Regions from separate parts of the Brevibacterium luteolum genome, predicted to be linked through region 3. Evidence: predicted binding sites of a transcription regulator. Region 3 holds the regulator's gene; each other region holds the start of a gene.
What was found. The regulator LexA, encoded in region 3, represses DNA repair genes until DNA is damaged. The targets are predictions, from matches to a motif close to TCGAACANNTGTTCGA.
Positions count from the first base shown of each region.

Region 1: a site for LexA is predicted at 1,368-1,383, ahead of M3C25_RS06935 (TetR-type transcription factor C-terminal domain-containing protein). Genes of this name have one in related genera too.
Region 2: a site for LexA is predicted at 4,014-4,029, ahead of ruvA (Holliday junction branch migration protein RuvA). Genes of this name have one in related genera too.

Region 1 covers NZ_JALXPM010000021.1:27,466-34,859, forward strand. Annotated here, with positions in the region: gene scpC (succinyl-CoA:acetate CoA-transferase ScpC) at 1-340, opposite strand, end outside; gene M3C25_RS06935 (TetR-type transcription factor C-terminal domain-containing protein) at 463-1,125, opposite strand; gene M3C25_RS06940 (phosphotransferase family protein) at 1,397-2,455, shown strand; gene M3C25_RS06945 (histidine phosphatase family protein) at 2,452-3,210, shown strand; gene M3C25_RS06950 (SDR family NAD(P)-dependent oxidoreductase) at 3,357-4,118, shown strand; gene M3C25_RS06955 (hypothetical protein) at 4,156-4,410, shown strand; gene M3C25_RS06960 (hypothetical protein) at 4,546-5,175, opposite strand; gene M3C25_RS06965 (CPBP family glutamic-type intramembrane protease) at 5,287-6,252, shown strand; gene M3C25_RS06970 (sensor histidine kinase) at 6,364-7,394, shown strand, end outside.
Region 2 covers NZ_JALXPM010000002.1:40,405-47,798, reverse strand. Annotated here, with positions in the region: gene secD (protein translocase subunit SecD) at 1-1,711, opposite strand, end outside; gene M3C25_RS00870 (preprotein translocase subunit YajC) at 1,736-2,227, opposite strand; gene ruvB (Holliday junction branch migration DNA helicase RuvB) at 2,301-3,389, opposite strand; gene ruvA (Holliday junction branch migration protein RuvA) at 3,386-4,000, opposite strand; gene ruvC (crossover junction endodeoxyribonuclease RuvC) at 4,113-4,724, opposite strand; gene M3C25_RS00850 (YebC/PmpR family DNA-binding transcriptional regulator) at 4,729-5,484, opposite strand; gene M3C25_RS00845 (NUDIX hydrolase) at 5,590-6,069, opposite strand; gene M3C25_RS00840 (alpha/beta hydrolase family protein) at 6,163-7,394, opposite strand, start outside.
Region 3 covers NZ_JALXPM010000033.1:18,640-26,033, forward strand. Annotated here, with positions in the region: gene hflX (GTPase HflX) at 1-1,029, shown strand, start outside; gene M3C25_RS09225 (ATP-dependent DNA helicase) at 1,026-2,999, shown strand; gene lexA (transcriptional repressor LexA) at 3,084-3,734, opposite strand; gene M3C25_RS09235 (LysM peptidoglycan-binding domain-containing protein) at 4,102-4,464, shown strand; gene M3C25_RS09240 (histidinol-phosphate transaminase) at 4,474-5,619, shown strand; gene hisB (imidazoleglycerol-phosphate dehydratase HisB) at 5,616-6,218, shown strand; gene M3C25_RS09250 (hypothetical protein) at 6,215-6,814, shown strand; gene hisH (imidazole glycerol phosphate synthase subunit HisH) at 6,811-7,394, shown strand, end outside.

The DNA of each region.
Region 1 (7,394 bases), on a different contig from region 3:
TCAGGTGGGTGTCGACGTATTCGACCTCTCCGGAATTGATGCCTGCGCGCATGTCCGGATCCGTGTTGAACGGCGCCCGCAGATGCACGCCCTTGGACTCGGCGAGCACTCCGTCGAGCTCATGTGCGGTCGAGGCGCCGGTGAGCAACCCGATGCTGAACTCGTCGCCGGCGGCGTGCGCTTTCGCGATCTGCTCGGCGAGTGCACCGGGGACGGCTTTGGGATAGCCGGAGCCGGTGAAGCCGCTCATGGCGACGTTGTCGCCGTTGCTGATGTGGGTCGCGGCCTCGTCAGCGCTCGTCACCCGCTGGGCCAGAATGGGGCATGTGATACGGGACATGTACCCATTATCTACCCGCCAGCAGATACGTTTCACTCAGGTCAGCCTGAATGTCCTAACGCAGGGAAAGCGGCCCGGGCGTCCGTCTGGGCCGACGCTCCGCAGGCCCGCGGGCGGCCGGTTCAGTCGGCGGGCTGGGCGATGAAATCGAGCTCCTCGGCAACCGCCAGCGGCTGGTCCATGAGCCGGTCGAGCTCGGTGTCATCGGGGGAGTGGCCGAGCAGCCGCAGGCAGTACTGCAGATACGTCCGCTCCAGTTCGGCCACGCTGATCGGCCCGTCCGCGCGGTACCACAGTGCGATCGAATTGCAGATCGAGAGCACCGCCCGGCCGGCCAGCTCAGCGTCATCGACGTCGAATACCCCGGCCGTCACGCCGGCGGCGATCCGGTCGTTGAGCACTGCACGGGAGGCGCGCTGCTGTTCGTGGATGACCTCGAACTTCTCCGCATCCAGGCGTTCGGCATCGCGGACGACGACCCGGGAGATGAGCTGGTTGTGCGCCCGGTAGCGCACGAGCAGCCGGACGATAGCTGCGGTCTGGTCGATCGGGTGGTCCCCGGCGTCGGCGATGACACGGGTGGCGGTTTCGATGTAGCCGGCAAACGCCGAGCGGATGAGCTCGAAGAGGGCATCCTGCTTCGAGGGGAAGTAGTAGTACAGTGCCGACAGGCTCAGGTCCGCCTCTTGGGCGATGTCGCGGATCGAGGCGCCGTCGAAGCCCTTCTTGGCAAAGGTGTTGCGGGCGGCGGTGAGGATGACGGACCTGCCGTTGGACGATCGCATGCTGGCTCCTGACGTGTCTCGATTCGCGGGGGCCAGGCGGCGCAGGCGGCAGCCGGGGCGGCGCACCTCGTCGTGGCCCGCTTTCAGTCTAGCGGGCATTCTATCGAGCAATCGCTCAATTTCTTCATCCGTGCCCGAGGCGGTGGCCGGCCGCCGTGCCCGAGGTGCCGGTCGCCGGCGGGTGCCTGCGTGCGGGTGGTCCTCTTGACAGCGGCCGCCCGGCCTCCATATTTTGAATGTAGACGAACGTTTGTTCACAAGGAGGTTTAGGGTGGTCGACAAGGAGCAGCAGCCGGAGCACAGCTCAGTCCCGGCAGGCATCGACGCCGAGCGGGTCGGTGCATGGATCGCCGAACACCACGGTGCCGACCCCGGCAGGCTCAGCTATGAGGTCATGTCGGTCGGCCGGTCGAACCTCACCTACACGGTCCGGCATGACGGTGAGCCCCGCTGGGTGCTGCGCCGCCCGCCGCTGGGCCACACCGGCGGCAGCGCCCACAACGTCGCCCGCGAAGGCCGCATCATGGCGGCGCTGAAGGACACCGACGTGCCGGTCGTCAACGTCTTGAACATCGTCGACGATGAGAACGTCCTCGACGTCCCCTTCGTCTTCATGGACCACTGCGCCGGCTTCCCCCTCAACACCCCCGACGACCTCGGTCGCATCCCTGCTGACCAGCGCCGGCAGACCGCCTTCAACCTCGTCGACTCACTCGCCGCCATCCACCGCGTCGACATCGATGACGTCGGCTTGGGCGACTTGCGCCGGCCCGGCGGCTTCGTCGAACGCCAGCTGCGCCGCTGGCTGGGCCAGTACGAGGCGATCACCACTCGCGACCTGCCGGCCATCCGCGAGGTCCACGCTGAGCTCGTCGCCCGCATGCCCGATGACTCCCAGGCCGCCGTCGGCCTCGTCCACGGCGACTTCAAACCCAACAACGCGATCTTCACCCCTGCCGGCGAGATCGCCGCGATAGTCGACTGGGAGCTCTCAGCCATCGGCGAGGTCGTCACCGACCTCGGCTATCTCGTCGCGATGCTGTACTCGGACCCGAAGCTCACCCACATCTGGGTGCCGAGTGTCGCCGAGGGCTTCCCGGAGAAGTCCGAGCTCATCGCCCGCTACGAGGAATCCGCCGCCCGGGAGGCCGCCCACGTCGACTACTATGCCGGCTTCGCACTGTGGAAGCTCGCCTGCATCTCCGAAGGCGTCTACACCCGCATCCTCAAAGGCCAGATGGGCGACACCGGCTTCGACCCCGAACAGGCCGGCCACGGTGTCGAAGAGCTCGCCCTCGCCGGACTCGACCTCATCACCGGCAGACGATGAGCAGCTTCCTCGGCCGCACCCTCGGCGCCGCCCTGCTGACCCGCGGCACCGACTGCCTCGATGTATTCATCATCCGCCACGGCCAGCAGACCCGGCCCGGCCCCGACGCCCCGGAGGCCGCCTCCTACGACCCGCCGCTGTCAGATACCGGCCGCGCCCAGGCCGAGGCCGCCGCCGACGCCCTGGCCGCCCACCCGATCACGGCGGTCTACGCCTCTCAGCTCGCCCGCGCCCATGACACGGCCGCCGCGATCGCCGCCCGCCACCGCCTCGGCGTCGGGGTCGATGAGCGGCTGGCCGAGGTGGGGATCTTCCAGCAGGTGCCCGCCCACCTCAGCTTCGAACAGGCCGTCGGAGCCCAGGCCGCGGCCGAGGCGGCGGAGACGATGGTGCGCACCCGCAAGTGGGATGCCCTGCCGCTGGGCGAGGGCTCGCAGGCCTTCCGCACCCGCGTGCACACCGCGATCTGGGAGCTGGCCAGCCGGCACCTGCCCGAGCCGGGCACTGCGGCACAGGCCCGCGCGGCGGCTGAGCAGAATGGTGAACCGGTCCCGCACCCGCAGGCAATCGCCATCGCCTGCCACGGCGGGGTCATCAACGCCTTTCTCGCTGAGGAGTACGGGCTGGAGGCCGACTTCCTCTTCCGGCCCGCCCATGCCGGGATCACCCGGGTGCGCTTCGCTGCCGACCGGGCGGTCATGCTCACCGGAAACGAACTCGGCCACCTCGAAGACCGCGACCTGCTGACCTTCTGATCACCACCGCCTCGGGCGCGGTAAGGATCATCGCTGGGACTGGGCCGGGACCGGTTCGGGGCCTGGCCGGGACCGCCGGAGGGAACGCAGGCAGGTGGTCGGTATAGTGCTCAGCGTGCCCCGTGAGTGAAAGGAATCACACCGCAATGGAACTCAACAACGCCGTCGCCCTCGTCACCGGAGGTGTCTCCGGTCTCGGCCGTGCGACCGCCGAACGCCTGCTGAATGCTGGTGCCACCGTCGTCCTGCTCGACCTCAACGCCGAAGCCGGTGAAGCCGCCGCCGCCGAGCTCGGCGACAAGGCCCACTTCGTCGCAGCCGACGTCACCAGCGAAGACGACGTCCAGAAGGCCGTCGACCTGGCCACCTCGCTGGGCAACCTGCGGGTCGTCGTCAACTGCGCCGGCGTCGCCACCCCCGGCAAGCTCGTGAGCAAGCGCGGCCCGCTGGGCCTCGACGACTTCGCCAAGGTCATCAACATCAACCTCGTCGGCACCGTCAACGTCTGCCGGCTCGCCGCTGCCGCCATGCAGCAGCAGGAGGCCGACGGTGAGGAGCGCGGTGTCATCATCAACACCGCCTCGGTCGCGGCCTTCGACGGCCAGATCGGCCAGATCGCCTACTCCGCCTCCAAGGGCGGCGTGCACGCCGTGACCCTGCCGATGGCCCGTGAGCTGGCCAGCTCGCTCATCCGCGTCGTCACGATCGCCCCGGGCATCTTCATGACCCCGATGATGGCCGGCCTGCCGCAGGCCGCCCAGGACTCGCTGGCCGCCTCGATCCCGCACCCAGCCCGCCTCGGCCAGCCGGCCGAGTACGCCCAGCTCGTCGAGTCGATCGTGGCCAATCCGATGCTCAACGGCGAGACCATCCGCCTCGACGGCGCCATCCGCATGGCACCGAAATGATCCGCACCACCTGACGCGGAGACGTCCCCGCGGGGACGTGACAGCCCGCAGCACAGGCGCCGGTCGACCACACGGTCGGCCGGCGCCTGACGCGTACGCGGGCAGTCCGCACGGGTTCACCTGGCCCTACGCGATCGTCGTCACCCTCGGAGGCATCGCCGTATTCGTCCTGGCCTTCATCCTCGGCTGGACGAAGAACGGCGATGAGGACGACGAGGGTGAGGAGGCCGAGGCCGAGGAATCGGCAGGCGGCTCGCACGCCAGCGGGCTGCCGGACAAACCCACCGGCTGACTTTCCGGCAGGCCATAAGTCATAAAGCTGGAAAAGCTATTCATGGTCAGATGCCCACTGACCATGAATAGCTTTTCTAACTTTCGAGTCGGACGGACTGGAGGCATGCCGGACCGCCGAGTCGCGCCGAGGCGATCATGACTGGCGCTGCAGGTCGGCGCGCTCCTGGCGGCGCAGCACGACACCGCGGATGCTGCCCATCGCGATGAGGGTCACCGTCAGCAGCACGGCACCGAGGGCGAAGAGCGGGGAGGCATCGGCCTGGGCGAGGGCCAGCTGGAAGACGATGATCGACAGCAGTGAGGCGCAGAAGGCCGGGATCGTCCAGTTCGCTGATAAGCGCGCGGCGATCGAGATGAGCACCACCGCACCGGCCGGGGCGGCGAGCACCGAGACCATCCACACACACAGGATCACCAGCCCGGCCACAAGTGCTGAGGGCGGGCCGACATAGGAGTCCTCACGCTCCATCGGGTCGTGCTGGATGGCCGCCGGCAGCATCGCAAGAGCGAGCGTGCCGAGGGTGACGTCGACGATGAGGTGCACGCTCGGGATGCCCGGCTGGATCGCCCGGCCGAGTGCGGCACCGGAATTCAGCTGCAGCCAGTGGTAGGCCGCGCACATGATGACCCCGGAGACCGCCGCCAGCCAGAACAGCACCATTGTCCGGGCAGGCGAGCGCAGCGGCTGGGGCGCCTCGACGGCAGGACGGGAGCCTGTGGCTGCAGGGTGGCGGGGCGAGTCCACAGAACGTCTACTATTCATACGAGGAACTCTACGAGCCCGACCCGAGAACTCGCCGTGCCACGCCTCGGTGCCGGCTGTCCGTGTCTGTGTCAAGTGACCATCTGCCAGAAGGGAGAGGCGACGGGCCGCATGCGCAAGATCCATCAGCCTCCCTACTACGATCCTGCCAAAGCGCCGGTGTTCCGCTACTTCCGGATGGCCGAGACCTATCCGCACATCCGCTGGTGGCGTCCGCTGCTCGTCGGGGTGCTGACGATCGTGTACTTCCTGCTCTTCTCCAGCCTCATCATCACCCCGGTGATGCTGCTCTCAGACCACTTCGCCCCGAACCTCTTCGACCCGATCCGCCGGGAGGGCGTCCCGCTCATCGCCAGCCCGGTCACGCTGTTCTTCACCGTGCTCGTCACCATCGCCCTCATTCCCGCCTGCCTGCTGGCGATGAACGTCTCCGGCCGGCCGCTGGGCACCCTGTACTCAGTCGAGGGCCGGTTCCGGTGGCGGCTGTTCGGGCGCAGCACCATGCTCGCCGTGCTCATCACGGTGCCGATCACCTCCCTGCTCATGATCTTCGACCCGGTCGCCCACGATCACTTCCGGTGGCCGGATCACAACGGCTTCATCCTCATCGTCATCACCCTGCTGCTCGTGCCGATGCAGGCCGCCGGCGAGGAGTTCGTCTTCCGCGGCATCCTCGGGCAGATGATCGGCTCGTGGCTGGCACATCCGGTATGGCCGATCCTGCTGCCGCTGCCGCTGCTCATCCTCGGGCAGAACTATGGGCTCGTCAGCCAGGTCGACATCGCGATCTTCGCCCTCGGGGCCGGGTTCGTCACCTGGGCGACCGGCGGGCTGGAGGCCGCGATCGCCCTGCACGTCGTCGGCAACGTCGTCTTCTACGGCCTGGCCGCCTTCAACCTGCTGCTGCCCAACAGCCTCGACGGCGGGTCGATGGTCCAGCTGCTCGTCTCCACCCTCATCGTCGTCATCTACTCCACCCTCGTCGTCACCCACCACGACGCCGTCAAATACCCCAACCACGCCCGCGCCCAGCCCGGCGCGCTCGTCGGCCGGGTCATCAGTCCCGGCGGCATGTGACATGACCGGCCGGCCGTTCCCGAGGTGGGGGAGACCGAGTAGGGAAAACCCGACTCACGTGGATGGTCGGCTCCATGTCCGGCATGCTCGCGGCGAAAATACAGTGAAGCTATGAACACCACACCCAGCCCAGACGGGGCCCGCGAGGACGTCACGCGTCCGACCATCCCCCTGCCGCAGGGCACACCGAGCACACCCCCGGAACCCGCCACCCCCGCCCCGACCGCCGTCATCCCGACCGGCGACGAGAACGACCAGAACCACCAGGCCGACGCAGCCGCCCAGGCCGACGCAGCCGCCCAGGCCGACCGCGCTGATGAGACCGAGGCGGCCACCGCCTCGGGCACGGACACCGCAGCAGGCGCAGGAAGCGCCCCGCCGGCACCCCCGGCACCCGCCCCGGACGGGGCAGAGGCCCCGGCCCCGCCGCCGACAGCTGCCGAGCTGACCGAGCGGAAGTGGCGCAAAGGCCATCCCGGCTTCTTCGGCATCGCCAACGTCATCGTCTCCGGCGTGCTGGCCATCGTGTGGCTGTGGCTGCCGATCGCCGTGTTCTTCGTCGGTCTCAGCGGTCTGTTCGCACTCGGGCTCGGACTCATCGCTCTGTTCCTGTGGTTCCTGCTGCAGCGCGGGATCAACCGCGTCGAACGCTTCCGCGCCGAGGCGATCTACGGCGACGGCATCGCCTCAGCCCCGACACCCGAGTCGGCCTATGCGCCTGGCTTCAGCCGCTTCATGCACAACCAGTGGCTGGTGTTCAAGTCCCCCAGCTTCTGGCGCTCGACCGCCCACCACTACATCAAAATCATCTACGGCGGTTTCGTCTGCCTGCTCGCAGGCGTCGGCCTGACCTTCGCCGGACTGCTCGCGGCCGCCGCGCTCAACCCCGAGTTCCTCCCCGGACAGCTGGGCGACTTCTCCCGCCTCGGCAGCGGCCTCATCGCCCTGGCCGCCTTCGTCTCCACCGTCCTCATCCTGCTGCTGAGCCCGTACCCGGACCGCGCCCTCGACCGCGCCCTGCTGCCTGCGACCCGCACCGAGGCGCTGCGCGCTGAGGTCAAGACCCTCGACCGCGCCCGTGCCGGTGCCGTCGACGCTGCGACGAGTGAGCGGCTGCGCATCGAACGCGACCTCCACGACGG
Region 2 (7,394 bases), on a different contig from region 3:
TGCGGGCCAGCACCTGCAGCATCGGGTGGGTGAAGAGGATGACGAGGATGACGTCGACGATGACCGTGAGGCCGAGCGTGAATGCGAAGCCGCGCACGCTGCCGACGGCGAGGATGTAGAGGATGACGGCGGCGAGCATGTTGACGGCCTTCGAGGCGAAGATCGTGCGCTTGGCGCGATCCCAGCCGATCTCGACGGCGCTTGTGAGCTTGCGCCCGGAGCGCAGCTCGTCTCGGATGCGCTCGAAGTAGACGATGAACGAGTCCGCTGTCATGCCGATGCCGACGATGAGACCGGCGACACCGGCCAGTGACAGCCGGTAGCCGTAGCGCCAGGTGACGAACAGCAAGAGCAGATACGTCAGCACACCGGCGACAGCGAGACTGGAGACCGTCACCAGTCCGAGCACGCGGTACTGGATGAGCGAGTATCCGACGACGAGCAGCAGACCGATACCGCCGGCCAGCAGGCCCTTGGCGAGGTAGTCGGCACCCAGGGTGGGTGAGATCTGCTGTTCGCTCTGGACCTGGAAGCTGATCGGCAGGGAGCCGTTCTTCAGCTGGCTGGCCAGGGTCTCGGCTTCCTCGACGGTGAACTGACCGGTGATGATCATCCGGCCGTCGGTGATGTGTGCCTGGGAACGCGGTGCTGAGAGCACCTGGCCGTCGAGCACCATCGCGAACTGGCTGTAGGGCTCCTGCAGGCCGGTGAGCTTGCCGGAGATCTGGCTGAAGGCCTCAGCGCCGTAGTTGTCGAGCGTCATGGATACTGCCGGGCGGTTCGTCTGGGCGCCCTGTGCGGTCGTCTCGAAGGTGAACTCGGCGTCGGTGATGTGGGAGCCGTCGAACTCGACGGGTCCGAGCACGTACTTCGCCGCACCGCTCTGGTCGCAGGCGACAACCGGCTGGTCGTCAGGGGCTGCTTCGCCGCCGATGCGATTCTCTTCCTTGGTGCAGTCGAGTTCCTGGAAGGTCTGCAGGATCTCCGGGGTCAGCCACGATTGGTCGGTCTGCGGATCGAAGCGCGGGAACTCGCCTTCCTTGACGGTGCCCTGACCGGACTCGGCATCCTCAGCGTCGCCGGGGTTGCCGGCCGGGCCGGGCACGGTGCCGGCATCGCTGGGCTGCTGGGCCGTGACGTCGGCACCTTCAGTGCCGGTCACTGAACCGGCGCCGCCCTGTGCTGGCTCTTCTTCCGCGGGGGCCTCTTCATTGCCCTGGTCCTTGAGCAGCTCCTCGAGCTGCTTCTTCTCCTCATCGGTGGCGTCGTTGCCCTCCTCGCCCTGCTCTTCGGCAGGCTGCTCGCCGGTGTCCGGCTCGGGAGGTGCGACGACGGCAACACGGCGGAACACCATCTGTGCCGAGGAGCGGACGAGCTCACGGGTCTGCTCGTCCGGGTTGCCCGGCAGGTTGACGATGATGTTGCGGTCGCCCTGCGTGGTGATCTCAGCTTCGGACACACCAGTGGAGTCGACGCGCTGGCGGATGATCGCCACCGCCTGCTCGAGCTGCTCCTGGGTGATGCGCTGATCCTCCAGCTGCGGCTCGAGGATGATGGAGGTGCCGCCTTCGAGGTCGAGGGCGAGCTTCGGGGTCCAGGAGGCGTTCGACCAGATGGCCCCGCCGCCGATGAGGGCGACGAGGGCCAGCGTGAAGATCGTCAGCCACGCAAAGCGCAGTCCCGGACGGGGCTTGTCTGCGGAAGTTGACACAGGGGATCTTTCGTTGGGATGTGATCAGGCCTTGAAGTCGTCACCGCGGTCATCGCGGCGCGGGTCATCGAGGTCGTTGTCGGACGTGTAGTCGCCGCCGCCGTAGTTGCCGCCGCGGTAGTTGTCGAGGCGATCCGAGTCGTCGAAGCGGTCGTCCGCCAGGCGGTCATCGGAGGCCAGCGTGTCATCGGCAGGCAGGTCGCGGTCGGCATCAGCGGCAGCGGTGTCATCGGACAGCCCGTCGGTGGCGACACCGGCGGCCGGCTCGATGTGGCCGATGGCCTGCTGGTGGATGCGCAGCACAGTGCCGGGACCGCTCTCGATCGTGACGATGTGGTCCTCCGGCGAGACGGTGAGCACGGTTCCGTACACACCGAACGTCGTCATCACCTCGGCACCGGGCACCAGATTGGACTTGATGCTCTCCTGGCGGGCCCTCTGCTTCTTGCGGCTGCTGAACAGGAAGAACAGCATGAGGGCGCCGAGGCCAAGGAAGATGAGTGTTGTGGGATCCACGAGTGAGATCAGCCTTTCGATATGACGGGGCTATAGCCAAGAAGTCAGTCTAGTGGCGACGCGGCGGCAATCACTAATCGTCGTCTGTGAACTCGAAGAGAGCCCGTTCGGCGTCCTTCGGGGGTAGCCCGAGGTGTCGCCAGCCCTGACCTGTGGCGATGCGTCCGCGCGGGGTGCGGGAGATGAGTCCTTCGCGCACGAGGAACGGTTCGGCGACCTCTTCGACGGTCTCCGGCTCCTCCCCTACGGACACGGCCAGGGTGCGCAGGCCGACAGGTCCGCCGTCGAAACGCTCGCAGAGGGCGCGCAGCACAGCGCGGTCGAGCCGGTCGAGTCCGCGCTCGTCGACTTCGTAGACCTTGAGTGCGGCGCGTGCGGCGTCGTAGTCGACGACGCCGCGGCCGCGGACCTGTGCCCAGTCGCGCACTCGGCGCAGCAGCCGGTTGGCGATGCGCGGGGTGCCGCGGGAGCGGGTGGCGATCTCCTGCAGACCGGCGGCATCAGCTTCGATGTCGAGCATCTGGGCTGAGCGTCGCAGCACAGTGTGCAGGTCCCCTTCGGAGTAGAAGTCGAGGTGGCCGGTGAACCCGAAGCGGTCGCGCAGCGGTGCCGGCAGCAAGCCGGAGCGGGTGGTCGCCCCGACCAGGGTGAAGGGCGGCAGGTCGAGCGGGATGGCGGTAGCGCCGGGTCCTTTGCCGACGATGACGTCGACGCGGAAGTCCTCCATGGCGACGTAGAGCATCTCCTCGGCGGCGCGGGCGACCCGGTGGATCTCGTCGATGAAGAGCACTTCGCCCTCTTCGAGCGAGGACAGGATCGCTGCGAGGTCGCCGGCGTGCTGGACGGCCGGGCCCGAGGTGACGCGGATCTGGGTGCCGAGCTCATGGGCGATGATCATCGCCAGGGTGGTCTTGCCCAGTCCCGGCGGGCCGGAGAGCAGCACATGGTCGGGGGAGCGGTTGCGGGCAGCTGCGGCGTCGAGGACGAGGGAGAGCTGTTCGCGCACCTGCGGCTGTCCAGTGAAGTCCTTCAGGCCCCGCGGGCGCAGCGCGACCTCGGCTGCTCGTTCGGCGTCATCGGCCCCGGCGCCGGTCAGGCGTGCGCTTTCGGCACCGGTGAGGTCGTCTCCGGTGAACTCGACTTCGTAGCTCGGTTCGCTCATACGCGCCCGCCGATGGACTTGAGGGTGGCCTTGAGCAGTTCAGGTGTCGTCGGTTCGGTGTCGAACTCTGCGCGGGTGTCGGCCACGGCCTTCTCCGCCTGCGCCTGCCGCCACCCGAGGTTGACGAGTCCCTCGACGACCTGCGCGGAGACCGCATCGGCACCGCCGGCCGGGGCCGCGGATGCGGCAGCTGTGCCTGACGGCTGCGGGAAGGAGGTGAGCTTGCCGGCCAGTTCGAGCATGAGCCGGGCGGCGACCTTCTTGCCGATGCCGGGCACCTTGGTCAGTGCGGCCTGGTTCTCATCGGCGATCGCCTGGCTCAGCTCCTCGGGGCTGAGCACCGAGAGGACTGCCAGGGCGAGGCGCGGGCCGATGCCGGAGATCGTCTGCAGGGTTTCGAACAGGTCGCGTTCGGCGGCGTCGCCGAATCCGAAGAGGGTCAGTGAGTCCTCGCGGACGACAAGCACGGTGTGCAGTTCGATGTCCTGGCCGTGGCGCACGCCAGAGGTCAGGGCCGGGGTGGCGAAGACGCGGCGGCCGATGCCGGCGGTGACGACGGTGAGGCTGTCGGGGCGCACGCTGGCGACCGTGCCCGAAAGGTAGGTGATCACTCAAGCTCCAGGTGTGAACGTATGTACGAATACCACTCTAGCCGGTCGCACGGACGGAACCGGGCACCTCGGCTCCGGCGTGTGCCGAGGCCAGCACGCCTCGGGCCCGGTGTCACCGGCGACGCGGCGTTCCGGCGCTCTTGAGGGCTGCCGCCCACTGTTGCTGGGCCGGGGTCAGCGAGCTGCCCTGCCGGCCAGCACCCTGCCGGGTGTCGACGTCCTTCGTCGCGCCTGGGGTCGAGCCGGCAGATCCGGCACCGCGCCACAGGTGGCAGATCGCCAGGGCCAGGGCGTCGGCGGCGTCGGCGGGCTTGACGGGGGCGTTAAGCCGCAGGATCCGGGTGACCATGTTCGTCACCTGCGCCTTGCCGGCCCGGCCGCTGCCGGTGACCGCGGCTTTGACCTCGGACGGGGTGTGCATGGCCACGGGGATGCCGCGGCGGGCGGCCAGGCCCATCGTCAGCCCGGAGGCCTGCGCGGTGCCGATGATGGTGGAGACGTTGTGGCGGGCGAAGACCCGTTCGATGCTCACGACATCGGGCCGGTGCGCATCGAGCCACCGGTCGAAGGCATCGGCCAGCGCGCCGAGGCGGGTGTCGACGGCGCTGACGCTGGGGGTCTCGATGACATCGACGGCGACGAGAGCCGGCCGGTGGATGCGCGCGGCGTCGATGACGCCGATGCCGCAGCGGGTCAGGCCCGGGTCGACTCCCATCACGCGCATCGGCTCAGGCGCCGTTCAGCTCGGCGAGCACCTCATCGGAGACGTCGGCGTTGGAGTAGACGTTCTGCACGTCATCGCAGTCCTCGAGCACGTCGATGAGGTTGAAGACCTTCTCCGCGGTCGCCGCGTCGAGGGGCACCTCGATGTTGGGCACGAAGGAGGCGTCGGCCGAATCGTAGTCGATGCCGGCTTCCTGCAGTGCGGTGCGCACGGCGACGAGGTCAGTGGCCTCGGAGATGATCTCGAAGGTCTCGCCGTTGTCGTTGACCTCTTCGGCGCCGGCTTCGAGGGTGGCCTCCATGATCGCCTCGTCATCGGTGCCCTCGGCGGGGACGACGATGACGCCCTTGCGGTTGAAGTTGTAGGAGACCGAACCGGGATCCGCCATCGACCCGCCGTTGCGGGTCACAGCGACCCGGACCTCGGAGGCGGCGCGGTTGCGGTTGTCGGTCAGGCATTCGATGAGCATGGCGACACCACCGGGGCCGTAGCCTTCGTACATGATGGTCTCGTAGTCGACGCCGCCGCCGTCGAGTCCGGCGCCGCGCTTGACGGCCCGCTCGATGTTGTCATTGGGCACCGAGGACTTCTTGGCCTTCTGGATCGCGTCGAACAGGGTGGGGTTGCCCTCGACGTCGGCGCCGCCGTTGCGGGCTGCGACTTCGATGTTCTTGACGAGCTTTGCGAACAGCTTGCCGCGCTTGGCGTCGATCGCTGCCTTCTTGTGCTTCGTTGTCGCCCACTTGGAGTGGCCTGCCACTGATGTCTCCTCGTCTCGGTTGTGCGTCTGTGCCGTCTGCGGCCGGCGTCAGCAGCGCCGGGGCCTGCCGCACGGCTGTCTGAAGTGTACCGCCGCGACTGGCCGCTATTCGAGCACCAGCGGTTCGTCCGGCACGTCCCGGCGCTGCACCATCTGCACCAGGGCCGGCAGCTGCGGCGGGTAGATGACGTCGGTGGTGGAGCTCAGCTCGGACAGCGACCACCACCGGCCCTCGACGATCGAGGCCTTCTCGATGTCGGTCCAGATCGCCTCATCGAAGTCGAAGTCCTCATCGCACTGCATGCCGTAGTAGGTCTCGTGCTGGATCGTCGAGTGGTGCTTGAACTCCATGACGAACGACCGGCTGGCCAGCGGGCCGAGGAGGTCGGCCGGGTCGCACTCGATGCCGGCTTCCTCGGAGAGTTCGCGTGCGGCGGTCTGCACAGCGGTCTCACCGAGTTCGGCACCGCCACCGCAGGTGATCCACCAGTGGCGTGAATCGTCGTGCATGTCCTTGACATGCAGCAGGAGCACCTCTCCTGCCGGGTTGAGCAGCACGACGCGTGCTGCGGTGCGGGCTTTCATTCTGCTTCCTCTCAGCGGAGCTGGTGCGCCAGCTCGTGTGCGGTCGTTGCGGCGGCCTCCCGCCGGGGCTGCGGGGCGCGGTCGATGTCACTGTCAGGTGCGCAGGTGCGTGCTCCACCAGTTGAGCATGTGTTCGAAGCGCTGCACGCGGTGCCGCGGCTGGCCGGTGCGGGAGAGCCCGTGGCTCTCGCCGGGGAAGATGAGCAGCTCGGTGTGGGTGCCGGCGCGCTGCAGGGCGGCATAGTAGCGCTGCGCCTGCTCCAGCGGGCAGCGGAAATCGCGTTCGGAGTGGATGACGAGCGTGGGCGTGGTGTTGCGCTCGATATCCGTCATCGGCGACTGGGCGGCGACCTGCTCCGGGTCGCGTCCGGAGTACTCCTCGCTGAAGAACCGGCCGATGTCCGAGGTGCCGATGAAGGTCGTCGGATCGAGGTAGCCGCGTTCGACGATGCCGGCGGCGAACCGGTCCTCGGCATTGAGGATCATAGCGGTGAGGTACCCGCCGTAGGATCCGCCCTGGACTCCGATCCGGCTGCCGTCGAGCTGCGGGTGGGCGGCCAGTCCCGCGTCGAGGATCGCGAGCACATCGGCGTGTGCCGGGGCGGCCATATCGCCCTGCACGGCCTGCCCCCAGGCGCGGCCGCGGCCGTTGGAACCGCGCGGATTGGCGTACACGACGGCGTAGCCGGCACCGGTGAGCACCTGGGTCTCGTCGAACAGCGCCTCGGTGTACTGGGAGAACGGCCCGCCGTGGATGTTGAGGACGACGGGGAACGGGCCCTCGCCATCCGGGAGCGCCACCCAGCCGTGCACGTCCCCGAGCGGGGTCGGGGCCGACACCGGCTGCGGGGTGGTCACCTCGAGCGGCTGGTCGACGAGCTCGGTGGCGAAGTCGCTGAGCTGGGTGAGCCCGCCTGCGGTGTCGATGGCGAAGATCTCACCGGGTGAGGTGACGGTCGCTGCGGTGACGATGAGCTGCTCGCCGTGCCGGCACAGGCCGGTGACGACGAGTTCGGGTGGGCTCAGCAGGGCTGGCGCGCTCTCCGCACCCGAGGCGCCGGTCGCCTCGGCCAGCGTGAGCTCACCGTCTGCCAGCCTCACCGTGCCGGCATCGAGCGGGATGCGGGCGGCGCGCTGGGAGCCGTCGACGGTGAGGACGACGTAGGCGCAGCCGTCAGCGATGACCGGCCGGATGCCTTCGAGTTCGATCGTCTCATCGCAGGTGACACGGGTAGTCTGGCCGGTGGAGCGGTCGTGGATGAAGAGGCCGGGCAGTGCGGCGACGAAGTCGATGACAGACTGGCGGTGTTCGATGCCGATGAAGG
Region 3 (7,394 bases):
CATGCCAAGAGCCGCGAAGGCAAAGCCCAGGTCGAACTCGCCCAGCTCGAATATCTCCTGCCGCGCCTGCGCGGCTGGGGCGAGTCGATGTCCCGTCAGGCCGGTGGCCGGGTTGCCGGCGGTGAGGGCATCGGCTCCCGCGGTCCCGGTGAGACGAAGATCGAACTCGACCGCCGCCGCATCCGCACCCGGATGGCCAAGCTGCGCCGCCAGATCGCCGATATGACCCCGGCCCGGGAGACGAAGCGCGCCAACCGGCAGCGCCACCAGGTGCCGGCCGTAGCGATCGTCGGCTACACCAACGCCGGGAAGTCCTCCCTGCTCAACCGGCTCACCGACGCCGATGTCATGGTCCGCAACGAGCTCTTCGCCACCCTGGACCCCACGGTGCGGCAGGCGACGACCGAGGACGGCCGCGAGTTCACGTTCACCGACACCGTCGGGTTCGTGCGCAATCTGCCGCATCAGCTCGTCGAAGCCTTCCGCTCCACACTGGAGGAGGCGACGTTCGCCGATGTGCTCATGCACGTCGTCGACGCCGCCCACCCGGACCCGCACGGACAGCTGGCAGCCGTGCGCGAGGTGCTCGCCGAGGCCGACACCGATGACATCGCCGAGCTCATCGTCTTCAACAAGTCCGATCTCGCCGACCCGGATGTGCTCACCGGCCTGCTCGCCCGCTATCCGGAGGCCGTCGCCGTCTCCGCAGCGACCGGCGAGGGGATCGGTGAGTTGCGCGAGCGGCTGGCCGAGCTGCTGCCGGCACCCGATCACGAGGTGACGGTGCTGATCCCGTATGACCGCGGCGACCTCGTCTCCCGCATCCACGACGAGGGCACCGTGCTCGTCGAGAAGCACCTGCCGGAAGGCACCGCTGTGCAGGCGAAGGTCGACGCCGACCTGCTCGCAGCCTTGGAGGAGTTCCGCAAGCCGGACATGTTCGCCGGCCAGGAGCACCTCCCGGCAGACACCGACACCGGAGCTGAGTCCGAAGCCGGGGCGGGAGCCGCCGCCGGCCACCGCGCATGAGCCGGATTCCGCCGCTGCTGGAGACCGCGGTCTCAGCACTGGGCGGGTCACCGCGCCGCGGACAGCAGGACATGGCCGAGGCAGTCGGAGCCGCACTCGACAACGGCTCCCACCTCCTCGTCCAAGCCGGCACCGGCACCGGCAAGTCGCTGGCCTACCTCGTCCCAGCCGTCGAATACGCCGTGCGCACCGGTGAGCGCGTCGTCGTCTCCACCGCCACCCTGGCCCTGCAGGCCCAGATCATCGACCGCGACCTGCCGCGCCTGGTCAAGGCGATCAAGGGCGAGCTCGACGCACGGCCGCGTGCCGCCGTGCTCAAAGGACGGCGCAACTACCTGTGCAAGCACAAACTCGACGGCGGCTACCCCGACGACGGGGACACCACGCTGTTCGACCTCGGCGCCGACGGTGCCGCCCACCGCGGCGGTTCGGGAATCACCGCGCTGGGGGAGGAGATCCAGCGCATCCGCTCCTGGGAGCGGACCACCGACACCGGGGACCGCGACGACCTCACCCCCGGTGTCTCCGACCGCGCCTGGGCGCAGGTGTCGGTCAACTCCTTCGACTGCCTGGGCAGCAAGTGCCCGATGTTCGAGGAGTGCTTCGCCGAGCGCGCCAAGATCCGGGCCAGCGAGGCCGACGTCGTGGTGACCAACCATGCGCTGCTGGCCATCGACTCCTTCGGCGAAGCCAACGTCCTGCCCGAGCACGGTGCCGTCATCGTAGACGAGGCCCACGAACTGCGCGACCGGGTGACGAACGCACTGACCGGCTCGCTGACCGTCACGATGCTCAACGCGGCGGCCTCCTCGGCACGCAAGCACACCTCGGCGCAGGAATCGAGCATCGAGAACCTCACGAGTGCTGCCAGTGCACTCGAACGCGCCCTCGAACACGCCAACGAGGGACTCATCGTGCGCTGGCCCGAGGATCTCGCCGTCGCGGTGCGCCAGATCCGGGATGCCGCCAGCCGGCTGCTGTCGGACACCAACGGAAACGAGGCCAAGGACGCCGACGCCGGCCGGCAGATGGCACGTGCCCGCGTGCAGGAGGTCTTCGACCTCGCCGAGCGGATGGCTGAACCGGACAACAACGACGTCTCCTGGGTCAACCGCAGCACCTTCCGCGAGACCACCACCACCTCGCTCGTCGTCGCTCCGCTCAGCGTGGCCGGCACGATGCGCAACGGGCTCTTCTCCGAAGCCACCGTCATCGCCACCTCGGCGACCCTGGCCCTGGGCGGGAAGTTCGAACCTGTCGCCGCCTCGCTCGGACTCGCCGGGCCCGAGGCGCCGGCCTACGACGCGATCGACGTCGGCTCCCCGTTCTCCTACGACAAACAGGGGATCCTCTACGTCGCGGGCCACCTGCCCCGGCCCGGCAGGGGAGGGCTGAGTGAGGAGACTCTGAAGGAGCTGCGCGAACTCGTCGCAGCCTCCGGCGGTGGCACCCTCGGACTGTTCTCCTCGAAGAGCGCAGCCGAACAGGCCGCCACCGAGCTGCGCGAACACCTGCCCATGCCGATACTCCTGCAGGGCGAGGACACCCTCTCAGCCCTCGTCTCCCGGTTCGCAGCCGAACCCGACACCTGCCTGTTCGGCACCATGTCGCTGTGGCAGGGCGTCGACGTGCCCGGGCGGACCTGCCGGCTCGTCGTCATCGACCGGATCCCCTTCCCACGCCCAGACGACCCGCTCGCACTCGCCCGCACCCATGCCGCAGCCCAGCGCGGCGCCAACGGGTTCATGACGGTCAGCGCCACCCATGCCGCACTGCGCCTGGCGCAGGGAGCCGGGCGGCTCATCCGCTCCGTGCAGGACCAGGGTGTTGTCGCCGTGCTCGACTCCCGGCTGCGCACTGCCGGCTACGCAGGTTTCCTGCTCGCTTCCCTGCCGCCGATGTGGCGCACCGACAACCCGGCTCTCGTCCGCGATGCGCTCAGCCGGCTGGCACCCAGCGGCGAGGACTGATCCTGCCGGTGAGCTGATACGGCACAGACGACTGCGGCGCCCGGTCCGAAGACCAGGCGCCGCAGTGCTGTGTTGCAGGTGGGTTCAGACGCGGCGGATGACCGCGACGACGATGCCCATGATCGTGGCGTAGGTGCCGTCGATGGGGTCGTAGTCCTTGTTCTCCGGCAGCAGCCACTGCACACCGTCACGGCGCTGCAGCCGCTTGACGGTAGCCTCATCGTCGAGGAGGGCCGCGACGATCTCACCGTTCTCAGCAGTCGGCTGCTTGCGCACGACGACCCAGTCGCCGTCGCAGATCGCAGCTTCGATCATCGAGTCGCCGACGACATTGAGCAGGAACAGCTCACCGCTGCCGACCACCTGGCGCGGCAGCGAGAAGACGTCCTCGACCGATTCCTCGGCCAGCACAGGCCCGCCGGCAGCGATGCGGCCGAGCACCGGCACCTGGGCCAGGTTCGACGATTCGATGAACGCCTCTTCGACAGCCTTGGCAGCCTCGTCGCCGGGATTGACGATCTCAATGGCGCGCGGCCGGCGCGGGTCGCGGCGCAGGTAGCCGAGGCGCTCAAGCTGGGCGAGCTGATGGGCCACGCTGGAGAGCGAGGCCAGCCCGGCAGCCTTGCCGATCTCGCGCATGCTCGGCGGGTAGCCGTTGTCGATGACGGCCTGTTCGATGGTCTGCAGGACGATCTTCTGGCGGGGAGTCAGACGCCGGTCGTCGGCACCGACCATGTTGAGCGAGTCCTCGGCGTCGATTCCCCGACGAGCGCGGAACTCCTCGATCTCGGAGATGATGTCCTCGTTGCGGGGACGTCCCCGCCCTCTCTTCTTCTGTTCGGCCATTGCTTCCCCCGTGTGCAGTCGAGCGTCGTTCCTGGTCAGCGAGCGATGTCAGTGCCTGGTGACAGTCTTACCATCAGACCCGCGAACTTCCGTTCGAATCCATTTTCGCACAGATGTTCGCAGGGACTGGACATTTCTTCGAATATGTCCTTAAATAGTACATGTGTTCGAGTCTCCGGTCTGACGGAGGGAAGCCGGCAGGCCGGAGACTCAGCGCAACAGCCTGCTAGGGAAGACAGGATCTGAGGAGGACACCATGAGCACAGCAGCGATGAACGCGTGGAGCCGCGCCGGTGCAGAACACCGCACGTGGAGGCTGACCCCGCGGGGCAAGCAGGGTCTGCGTCTGCTGCGCACCATCGCGATGGCAGCCGTCATCGCCGGTGCCGCAGCACTGCTGGTGCTCATGGTGCGTCCTCAGCAGGCCATCGGCAGCGCCGAGCCGGTCGTCCCGGCCGACACCGTCGTCGTCGAACAGGGCCAGTCACTGTGGACCATCGCCACCGAGGCGACCGGCAGTGGCGACCCGCGCGATACGATGCAGGCGATCATCGAGATGAATGGCCTGGAAACCTCAGTCGTCCACCCCGGTCAGGAACTTGAGGTCCCTGCTCGATAGACTGGTGCGGTGCTAACGCTCAGTGATCTTCCGCTCAGAGACGACCTGCGCGGCAAAGAGCCCTACGGGGCGCCGCAACTGGCCGTCGACGTCGCTCTCAACGTCAACGAGAACTCCCATCCGGTGCCGCCGGCCGTCGTCGATGCCGTGCGCCGTGCCGTTGATGCGCAGCTGAGCGGCCTCAACCGCTACCCCGACCGGGAATTCACTCGCCTGCGTGAGCTGCTGCTGACCTATGTGCAGGAATTCTCCCGTCGCCAGTCGGCCGACGGATCGACACCAGCTGACTTCCTCACTGCCGACTGGCTGTGGGCAGCCAACGGCTCGAACGAGGTCCTGTCCCATATCCTGCAGGTGTTCGGCGGGCCCGGACGCACCGCACTCGGCTTCGTGCCGAGCTACTCGATGCACCCGCTCATCACCCAGTCGACCGGAGCCCGCTGGATCGCCGTCGACCGGGGAGAGGGTTTCAGCCTCAGCGCCGAGACTGCGGCTGCAGCCGTGCGCGAGCACCAGCCCGACGTGGTGTTCCTGTGCACGCCGAACAACCCCACAGGCGGGGGACTGTCCGCCGAGGTCATCGAAGCGGTGCTGGCAGCCAGCACCGGCATCGTCATCGTCGACGAGGCCTACGCGGAATTCGCCCGGCCCGGATACACCACCGCCGTGCATCTGCTGCGCGAGAACCCGCGCCTGGTCGTCTCACGCACGATGAGCAAGGCCTTCGCCTTCGCCGGCGTGCGCCTCGGATACGCCATCGCACACCCGGCCGTAACCGACGCGCTGCGTCTTGTGCGCCTGCCATATCACCTCTCGGCCCTGACCCAGGCCGCAGCCTGCGCCGCACTGGAGCACACCCCGGTGCTGCTCGACAACGTCGAAGCACTCATCGCCGAGCGCGACCGCATGGTCACCGCGCTGAGCGAGCTCGGCTTCGACGTCGCGGAGACCGATGCGAACTTCGTGCTCTTCGGCGGCGTGTCCGACACTAGACTGCTGTGGCAGCGCCTGCTCGACGCCGGCGTGCTCATCCGCGATATCGGCATTCCCGGACACCTGCGCGTCAACGCGGGCACCACCGAGGAGACCACCGCTTTCATCGAGGCCATCAGCGCCATCGTCGCCGCCCACCCTGAGACCCTGGAGAACCTATGACAGGCCGCACCGCCACCTCCACCCGCCGCACCAGCGAATCGAATGTCGAGGTCACCATCAACCTCGACGGCTCCGGTCAGGCTGACATCTCGACGACCGTGCCGTTCTTCGACCACATGCTCACCGCACTGGCCAAGCACTCGCTGTGCGACCTGACCGTCAACGCCTCCGGCGACACCCACATCGACGTCCACCACACCGTCGAGGACACCGCCATCGTCATCGGCGACGCCATGCGCGAGGCACTGGGGGACAAGGCCGGCATCCGCCGCTACGGCGATGCCGCCGTGCCGCTGGACGAAGCCCTGGCGCACTGCGTCATCGACATCTCCGGCCGCCCCTACTTCGTCCACACCGGCGAACCCGAAGGTCAGCAGTACCACCTCATCGGCGGGCACTTCACCGGCTCGATGGTCGGACATGCCCTCGAATCGCTGTCGGTCCACGCCGGTATCACCGCCCACCTGCGGCTGCTGGCCGGCCGGGACCCGCACCACATCGCCGAGGCCCAGTTCAAGGCCTTCGCACGCGCGCTGCGCACCGCGCTCGAAGACGACCCCCGCACCACCGCCGTGCCGAGCACAAAGGGAGCCCTGTGAGCCGCACTGTCATCGTCACCCCGTTCGGCCGCGCCGAACAGCTTGCCGCCGCATGCACCCTGTCCGACATCCACTGCGATGTCGTGCCGGTCGGCAGCTTCTCAGCCATCGTGCTCGACGACACGAGCATCGCTGAGGGCAATGACGTGGCTGCGACGATCTCGAAGCTCTCCGGCAAGCACGAAGTCCTCATGCTCGCCCGCAACGACGAGCAGATCGACGCCGGGCACTTCCGCAACGGCAGCCGCGAAGCCGACGTGCCGGCAGGACTTGCGCTGACGAACCTTCCAGCCGAGGTCGAGAAGCTGCTGTTGGAGACCATCGCACCGCGCGACATCGACGGCCATCTCGACACCTCGAAGATGTCCAAGCTCGAAGCCAGCAAAGCCACGATGACCCCGGCCCGTGAGGCACTCGCCCGCACCGCGCTGCTGTGGATGGTAGTCGCCTTCCTCGCCCTCGTCGGCATCGTCGCCAGCTTCATCGGCGTCTTCAACGGCAGCATGGTCGCCTGGGCCGGCGTCGTCATCGCCGCCATCGCCCTGGGAGTCTCCATCCAGCGCATCAGCAGAGTGCTCGGAGCCGCACGGACATGAGCGCCGACATCGTCGTCCTCGACTACGGCGCAGGCAACGTCCATTCCGCCCTGCGCGCCGTCGAACGCGCTGGAGCCACCGCGCAGCTCACCGACGACCTCGACCGTGCCGCGACCGCGGACGGGCTGCTCGTCCCCGGCGTCGGCGCCTTCGCCGCCGTCATGGACGCACTCGAATCCGCCGGTGCTGTCGAGGTCATCCGCACCCGGCACCGCGAACAGCGCCCGATGCTCGGGATCTGCGTCGGCATGCAGGTGCTCTACACCTCGGGTACCGAACACGGTCTCACCACTGCAGGCATCGGGCTGTGGGAGGGCAACGTCACCCGCCTCGATGCCCCCGTGCTGCCGCACATGGGCTGGAACACGGTCGCTGCGGCCCCAGGCAGCCAGATGTTCGCCGGCATCGCCGGCGAACGGTTCTACTTCGTCCACACCTACGCAGCCACCGAAGCCCCGGCCGAAGCCGCCGTCACCACGTGCACGCTGGACAGCCCGTTCATCGCCGCCGTCGAAGACGGCACCACCTGGGCCACACAGTTCCACCCCGAGAAGTCCGGTCACGCAGGCACGACCCTGCT